Regions from separate parts of the Mesorhizobium sp. P160219 genome, predicted to be linked through region 2. Evidence: predicted binding sites of a transcription regulator. Region 2 holds the regulator's gene; the other holds the start of a gene.
What was found. The regulator HrcA, encoded in region 2, represses chaperone genes, less so after heat shock. The targets are predictions, from matches to a motif close to GTTAGCACTCNCNNNNNGNGAGTGCTAAC.
Positions count from the first base shown of each region.

Region 1: groES (co-chaperone GroES) is a predicted target of HrcA. The motif match lies at 1,526-1,554, and genes of this name have one in related genera.

Region 1 is NZ_JBYNWG010000001.1:3,395,589-3,399,798, reverse strand. Features, by position in the region: gene AC3EMP_RS16525 (hypothetical protein) at 1-551, opposite strand, end outside; gene AC3EMP_RS16520 (class I SAM-dependent methyltransferase) at 634-1,431, shown strand; gene groES (co-chaperone GroES) at 1,616-1,912, shown strand; gene groL (chaperonin GroEL) at 1,976-3,631, shown strand; gene AC3EMP_RS16505 (TetR/AcrR family transcriptional regulator) at 3,703-4,210, opposite strand, start outside.
Region 2 is NZ_JBYNWG010000001.1:831,704-835,913, forward strand. Features, by position in the region: gene rdgB (RdgB/HAM1 family non-canonical purine NTP pyrophosphatase) at 1-205, opposite strand, end outside; gene AC3EMP_RS04145 (VOC family protein) at 205-615, opposite strand; gene rph (ribonuclease PH) at 806-1,522, opposite strand; gene hrcA (heat-inducible transcriptional repressor HrcA) at 1,678-2,763, shown strand; gene AC3EMP_RS04160 (hypothetical protein) at 2,800-3,000, shown strand; gene AC3EMP_RS04165 (PQQ-dependent sugar dehydrogenase) at 3,110-4,210, shown strand, end outside.

The DNA of each region.
Region 1 (4,210 bases), 2.6 Mb from region 2:
CGCGCCGCAAACCCGTCGGGCTCGATTTCGGGAATGAATTTTTCCACGATCAGGTCGGCACGCCTGAAAATCTCCGGCGCCACATCGGCCAGCGAGGCATGCACCTGATAACGGTCGAAGGTCTGAGCGCCCGGGAAAGGCACTGCCTTGCCGGCGCGAACGGATTTTCGGTTGAGCTGCTCCTCGGGCGTCCCCCAATGATTGAGGTTGCTCTTGACGATGACCTGGCCGCTCCAGTTGGCACCCTCCTCGAGGATCGCACCGCTGATGCGGCGCTTGGAAATGTCGGTTGCACCAAGATTGAGACAAATCGGAAATCCGCGCGCGTAGTCGACATAGTCCGATGGCGTCACTGTCGCGTCGACATGCAGGACGGCAATATCGGCGTTATGACTTGCCGAGGGTCCACGCATGATCTGCACGGAGTGACCGCGCCGTTTCAGCTCCGCCAGGACGTCGAACAGCATGTAGGGGCTGTCCTGGCGCAGCAGGAGGCCCCGCCGGCTCTGGAAGCGGTCAAATTCATGCGTTATGACGGCAATGCGGGCCATGGCCTTTCCTGCATGAGGTAACTCGCAAGGCAACCAACAGCCTGGAAGGAAATATGTCCAGCCTTTCCCCAAACCGTTCCGCATGACTGAGCATTGGGACGCAATTCGCCGTCATTGGCGGCTTCTCGGGTCGCCGCTGTGTCCACCCCCGGAAGCTGTCGCCGCCTATGAGCGCGAACTTAGCCTGCAATCAGTCGATGTGGTGCTGCTCGGGGTCACGCCGGAGCTTGCCGGCCTCGGAAGGACCATGCTCGCGATCGACGAGTCCACTGCCATGATATCGGGCATCTGGCCGGGCGATACCGCCTCACGCAAGGCGGTGATCGGCAACTGGCTGGAGTTGCCGCTGGGCGACGAAAGCGCCGGGGCGGTGATCGGCGACGGCTGTCTGTCGGCGCTGGACTCCTCGGTTGCACGGCAGGCGCTGCTTGCCGAGATCGCGCGTGTGCTGAAGTCCGATGGGCGGGCTGCATTGCGCGCCTATGCAAGCCCTCAGGTGCCGGACGATCTGCAGGAGGTCCGGGCGCTGACGCTGTCCGGTGGTGTCGCGACCTTCCACGAACTCAAATGGCGCATTGCCATGGCTTGTGCCGGCGGCGATCCCGACCGCGCCATTCCGGTGCGGGCGATCCTCGACGCCTTCGATGCGCTGTTTGCCGACCGGGAGGCCCTTGCCGCGACGACCGGATGGGAGATGCCGGTCATCGGCACCATCGATGTCTATGCGAATTCGCAGACTGTCTACAGTTTCGCCCCGGCGGCGACGCTGGTCGAAGAGGCGAGCCGGTTTTTCGGCCGTGTCCGCCTCGCACCGACAGGGGGTTATGGGCTGGCGGAACGATGCCCGCTTCTGGTGCTTGAATCGCCGCGGCGCCGGTAGGGTCTGCCGTCGGATCGCGGCACGGCTCCAATTGGCACAATTGTGCTCACCGTTCGCCTTGACTCTCGAAAGCCACGCGCTTATTTCAGCGCACGTTAGCACTCTCCCCAGGTGAGTGCTAACGCACATCCGGCACCGCCGGATCGAGGAACAGCTCTCACCGTTCTCATTCGAGGAAGAAAAAATGGCAAAGTCGAAGTTCCGCCCGCTTCATGACCGCGTGGTCGTACGCCGGGTCGAATCCGAATCCAAGACCGCCGGCGGGATCATCATCCCGGATACGGCAAAGGAAAAGCCGCAGGAAGGCGAGATCATCGCCGTCGGCTCCGGCGCTCGCGACGAAGCCGGCAAGCTGGTCCCGCTGGACGTCAAGGCCGGCGACCGCATCCTGTTCGGCAAGTGGTCGGGCACCGAAGTCAAGCTCAATGGCGAAGACCTTCTGATCATGAAGGAATCCGACATTATGGGCATCATCGGCTGATCATCGGCCTCACCGTCAACTAAATTCGGGCTTGATCGCAAGCCCCCTGCCAGGAGCTAAAAAATGGCTGCTAAAGACGTAAAATTCTCCCGCGACGCCCGCGAGCGCATGCTGCGCGGCGTCAACATCCTCGCCGACGCAGTGAAGGTCACGCTCGGCCCCAAAGGCCGCAACGTCGTCATCGACAAGTCGTTCGGCGCACCGCGCATCACCAAGGACGGCGTCACCGTCGCCAAGGAAATCGAGCTTGAAGACAAGTTCGAAAACATGGGCGCGCAGATGGTCCGCGAAGTTGCTTCGAAGACCAACGACATCGCCGGCGACGGCACCACGACCGCGACCGTTCTGGCGCAGTCGATCGTCCAGGAAGGCCACAAGGCCGTTGCCGCCGGCATGAACCCGATGGATCTGAAGCGCGGCATCGATCTGGCCGTCACCGAAGTCGTTGCGGCTCTCGGCAAGGCTGCCAAGAAGATCAAGACCTCCGAGGAAGTTGCCCAGGTCGGCACGATCTCGGCCAATGGCGACGAGTCGGTCGGCGCCATGATCGCCGAAGCGATGCAGAAGGTCGGCAATGAAGGCGTCATCACGGTTGAGGAAGCCAAGACCGCCGAGACCGAGCTGGAAGTCGTCGAAGGCATGCAGTTCGACCGCGGCTATCTCTCGCCCTACTTCGTCACCAACGCCGACAAGATGGTTGCCGAGCTCGAGGACGTCTACATCCTCCTGCACGAGAAGAAGCTGTCCAACCTCCAGGCCATGCTGCCGGTTCTCGAAGCCGTCGTGCAGACCTCCAAGCCGCTTCTTATCATCTCGGAAGACGTCGAAGGCGAGGCTCTGGCCACGCTGGTCGTCAACAAGCTGCGTGGCGGCCTGAAGATCGCCGCCGTCAAGGCGCCGGGCTTCGGTGATCGCCGCAAGGCCATGCTGGAAGACATCGCCATCCTGACCGGTGGCCAGGTCATCTCGGAAGACCTCGGCATCAAGCTCGAGAACGTCGGCCTCAACATGCTCGGCCGCGCCAAGAAGGTGTCGATCTCCAAGGAGAACACCACCATCGTCGACGGCGCCGGCAAGAAGGCCGAGATCCAGGGCCGCGTTGCCCAGATCAAGCAGCAGATCGAAGAGACCACGTCGGACTACGACAAGGAGAAGCTGCAGGAACGTCTGGCGAAGCTCGCCGGCGGCGTTGCGGTGATCCGTGTCGGCGGCGCGACGGAAGTCGAAGTCAAGGAAAAGAAGGACCGCGTCGATGACGCCCTCAACGCGACCCGCGCGGCCGTGGAAGAAGGCATCGTTGCAGGCGGCGGCGTCGCACTGCTGCGCGCTTCGGCCAACATCAAGGTCACCGGCGTCAATGCCGACCAGGCTGCCGGCATCAACATCGTTCGTCGTGCACTGCAGGCTCCGGCCCGTCAGATCGCTTCGAACGCAGGTGCTGAAGCTTCGATCGTTGCCGGCAAGATCCTCGACAACAAGGGCGCGACCTACGGCTACAACGCCCAGACCGGCGAGTATGGCGACATGATCGCCATGGGCATCGTCGACCCGGTCAAGGTCGTTCGCACCGCTCTCCAGGACGCGGCTTCGGTCGCCGGCCTGCTCGTCACCACCGAAGCCATGATCGCGGAGGCCCCCAAGAAGGAGTCTGCTGGCGGCGGCATGCCTGGCGGCATGGGCGGCGGCGGCATGGGCGGCATGGGCGGCATGGATTTCTAATCCAAGCTATCTGGCTTATGCATACGGAAAGGGCGCCGAGAGGCGCCCTTTTTGTTTTGGAAAGCGGATGGTTAGGCGGCGCTGTCCGCCTGCCGCGCAACCTTGCCTGCAAGCACCGCCTGCTCGACAAGCGCCGCGACCTCGTCGGCCACCACCAGCACCGGGCCACGATCGCGGGTGGCCCTCGCAATCACCATCAGCCCTTCCAGCGAGGATTCGACCAGCAGTGCCAGGGCATGCGCCCGGCGTTCGGGCACTCCTGCCCTGACAAAGGCCTGTCGCAGCAAGCCGATCCATTGCTCGAAAGCCGATCGGCAGAGTTCCGCCAGTTCCGGCACATCGGTGGGTGAATCCAGCACCACCGGCGCGATGGGGCAACCCAGCGAAAAATCATTGTCCTCCAGCATGCGCCCGACCGACTGGTAGATGTGATGGACGGCCACTGCAGGATCGCTCTCGGCTGCCAGTGCTTCGCCCAGCCTTTTCGTGACGTCGGCAACGCTGTTGCGCGTCACCTCGATGACCAGTTGGTCCTTGCCGCCTGGGAAATGAAAATAGAGCGAGCCGCGCGGCGCCCCG
Region 2 (4,210 bases):
GCAAGCCGGTCGCCTTAGCCGCGGCGAAGGCCTTGATGTAGGCGTTTTCCTCGAAGGTGGTGCCGGTCTCCTCCGGTTCCGGCAGGCCGTAGTCCTTGGCCGACTTCGCCTCGAAGCCGAACGGACCCATCAAATCGGCGAATTCGCGCAGCTTGCCCGCATTGTGGCTGGCAACGACGATCTTCTTTCCATCGAGAGAATGCATCAAAGGCCCCAGATCCTTGGCTCGGCGAATTCGATCGAATTGCACGAGGGGTCGCGTATGTAGATCGAACGCCCGCCCTGCGGCCATTCGAATTCGCTTTCGATGGCGATGTTTTTCGCCTCAAGTTGCGCCTTCCACTGTGCGAGTTCATCCGCACTTGCGGCAAAGCAGAGATGGCCCTCGCCGACCGTGCCATGTGGCGGCACTTTCAGCCGCGCATCGGGCGCCGGCGGGATTTTGGTGGCTTCGGCGTTGAAGACCAGCAGCACGCCCGGGCCGCAGCGGAAGAAGAGATGGCGGCCGTCGACCTTGCCGAGGAGAGGGAGGCCGAGGACGTTGGAGTAGAAGGCTTCGGCAGCGGCGAGATCCGTGACGTAAAGCGCTGACTCAAGAATAGCGGAGGGTTGCATCAGGCACCCCCCTCTGCCCTGCCGGGCATCTCCCCCGCAAGGGGGGAGATTGGCAGTTCCGCTTTCGGCGTCTCAACGTTGATGGTTGGCGAAAACGGTAGCGACCTCTGATCTCCCCCCTTGCGGGGGAGATGGCCGGCAGGCCAGAGGGGGGTGTGAAGGATCGCCGACGTCATCACGTTAAATTCAATCAGGCCACAGCCATCTGCTGCAAGCTCACCAGCCGCTGAATGCCCTTCTTTGCCAGGCCCATCAGCTCCGCGAACTGCCCTTCCGAGAACGGCTCGCCCTCGGCGGTGCCCTGGATCTCGACGATGCCGCCCTTGCCGGTCATGACGAAATTGGCGTCGGTGCCGGCAGATGAATCCTCGATATAGTCGAGGTCGATGACCGGCTGGCCGTCATGGATGCCGCAGGAAATTGCCGCGACATGGTCCTTCAGTACCTTGGCAACACTGGCCATCTGCCGCGCTTCCATCCAGCGCAGGCAATCGTAGAGCGCCACCCAGCCGCCGGTGATCGAGGCCGTGCGGGTGCCGCCATCGGCCTGGATGACGTCGCAGTCGACGGTGATCTGCTGTTCGCCCAGTGCCTGCAGGTCGACAACGGCGCGCAAGGAGCGGCCGATCAGCCGCTGGATTTCCAGCGTGCGGCCGCCTTGCTTGCCGGCCGAGGCTTCACGGCGCATGCGCTCGCCGGTCGAACGCGGCAGCATGCCGTATTCCGCCGTCACCCAGCCCTTGCCGGAATTGCGCATCCAGCCTGGCACCTTTTCCTCCAGGCTTGCCGTGCACAACACATGCGTGTCGCCGAATTTCACCAGGCACGAGCCTTCGGCGTGTTTGGAGACGCCGCGCTCGAACGAGATGGCGCGCATTTCGTCGGCTTGGCGTTTGGAAGGGCGCATCGAGGCCTCTTTCTGTTCTTTTACGGTTGCGTCGGCGGCTTGTAGACGCATGCAGCCCATGGCGCAAAGGAAAAGGCCGGGCGATCTGGCACAGACGCCGGGTTGCGCGGGGGCGATGGAAGTCTATATCCTTGAGCCGGAGGTTTTTGGCTCGAATGACCAAGGCAGTCACCGAACCCAGTCTGCTGGCGCCCGCGCTGCAATCGCTCGACATGCGTTCGCGCGACATTTTCCGGCGCATCGTCGAATCCTATCTGAAGGACGGTGAGCCTGTGGGATCGCGCAGCCTGTCGCGCATCCTGCCGTCGTCGCTGTCGCCGGCCACCATCCGCAACGTGATGAGCGACCTCGAGCATCTCGGCCTGATCTATGCCCCGCACATCTCGGCCGGGCGCCTGCCGACCCAGACCGGCCTGCGCTTCTTCGTCGATGCCTTCATGGAGCTTGGCGATCTCTCCGACGAGGAACGCCGGGTCATCGAGGCGCAGGTGCGCGCCTCCGGCTCGGGCGCGACGCTGGAACACATGCTGACCGAGGCCAGCCAGATGCTGTCGGGCATGTCGCGCGGCGCCGGCCTGGTGCTCGCCACCAAGAACGAGGTGGCGCTGAAGCACATCGAGTTCATCCAGCTCGAGCCGACCAAGGCGCTGGCGGTGATGGTGTCGCAGAATGGCGATGTCGAGAACCGCGTCGTCGACCTGCCGGCCGGCATCACCGTCTCGCAGCTGCACGAGGCCTCCAACTTCCTCAACGCCCATATCAGGGGCCGCACGCTCGCCGAGGCGCGCATCGAGATCGCCCGCATCAAGGACGAGACCAGGGCAGCGCTGGACACGCTGTCGCAGGATCTGGTCGAGAAAGGCCTGGCGGTGTGGGCCGGCGCCGATAGCGGCCTGCCGGCGCGCCTTATCGTGCGCGGCCGCGCCAATTTGCTCGAAAACGTCACCGCCCAGGCCGATATCGAATTGCTGCGCCACCTGTTCGAGGATCTGGAGACGCAGGACGGGCTGATCCAGCTGCTCGACCTCGCCGAGGACGGCCCCGGCGTGCGGATCTTCATCGGCTCGGAAAACAAGCTGTTCTCGCTCTCCGGCTCGTCGCTGGTCGTGGCGCCTTACCGCGACAAGGACGCCCGCGTCGTCGGCGCGCTCGGCGTCATCGGCCCGACCAGGCTGAATTATGCCCGCATCGTGCCTATGGTCGACTACACTGCGCAATTGATTACCCGGATGTTAAGATAATTCGAAAGCCGGGATCACCGTAAAGGAGGGCGCAGAATGGCGCTTGAATCGTTCAAGGCCCAGATCAGCATGCTGCTCGAAGAAATGGTCAACCAGCCGGAGGACGAGCACGAAATCCAGGAGCAGCTGCGCGAAAAACTGCGCGAAATGCGCGCCATGGGCTTGCCGCTGCCGGAAGATCTCGTCGCATTGGAAAAGCGTCTCGACGACGATCTCGACGTCGAAGAGGAAAGTTGAGCGGTTCTCTCGTCGAATCTGCGCGCGCGCACGCTTCTCTTTTGCGGCGGCCGCACAATATCTCCCTTGTGCATGACGCGCCGACCGGCGCGAGTTCGAGGAGAACAGCATGATCCGGATTGCCGGCTTGGCAGGCCTTGCCCTGCTTCTGGCCACCAGCGCCTTCGCCCAGGAGGCCGATCAACCGCTGCTGACCGGCAAAGACGCTTTCGGCGACTGGACGGCCGACAAGCCAGGTGTGCGCCGGCTGATCAAGCCGGATGATCTGCAAAAGCCCAACATCACCGAATCCGCCTCCAACAGCGCCGGCCTTGGCGATCGGCCCGAGGGCGCGAAGCCCGTCCTGCCGCCTGGGTTTTCGGCCGAACTGGTTGCTTCCGGCATTTCCAATCCGCGGGTCGTGCGCGTGGCGCCGAACGGCGACCTGTTCGTCGCCGACAGTGACGCCAACCAGATCCGCGTCTATCGGCTGGCCAAGGGTAGCGCGAAGCCGGCCGAAGAGGGCATTTTTGCCGACAATCTCAACCAGCCCTATGGCATCGCCTTCTACCCGCCTGGCGACAAGCCGCAATGGGTCTACGTCGCCAACAACGACAGCGTGGTCCGCTACGCCTATCGCGACGGCGACCTTAAAGCCTCCGGCGAACCGGAGACGATTGTCTCCGACATCCCTACCGGCGGCCACTGGACCCGCGATATCGCCTTCTCGCCGGACGGAAAGACGCTGTATCTCTCGGTCGGCTCCGGATCGAACGTCGCGGAGGGCATGCAGAAGGCACCGAAGGGCGGCCTTGGCGCCTGGGCAAAATCACAGCCACTCGGCGCCACCTGGGGTTCCGAGGATGGCCGTGCCGACGTGCTGGCCTTCGGCCCCGACGGCAAGAATGGCCGCATCCTCGCTACCGGCCTGCGCAATTGTTCGGGCATGACCGTGCAGCCGGCCACCGGCGCGCTGTGGTGTGTCGTCAACGAGCGCGACGGTCTCGGCGACGATGTGCCGTTCGAATATGCCACCTCAGTCAAGGATGGCGCCTTCTATGGGTGGCCCTGGTATTATATCGGCGCCAACGAGGACCCGCGTCACGAGGGCGCGCGCCCAGACCTCGCCGGCTCCGTCACCGTGCCCGACGTGCTGATGCAGGCGCATTCGGCGCCGCTCAACGTCGCCTTCTATGACGGCGGCAATTTCCCGGCAGAGTACAAGGGTGAC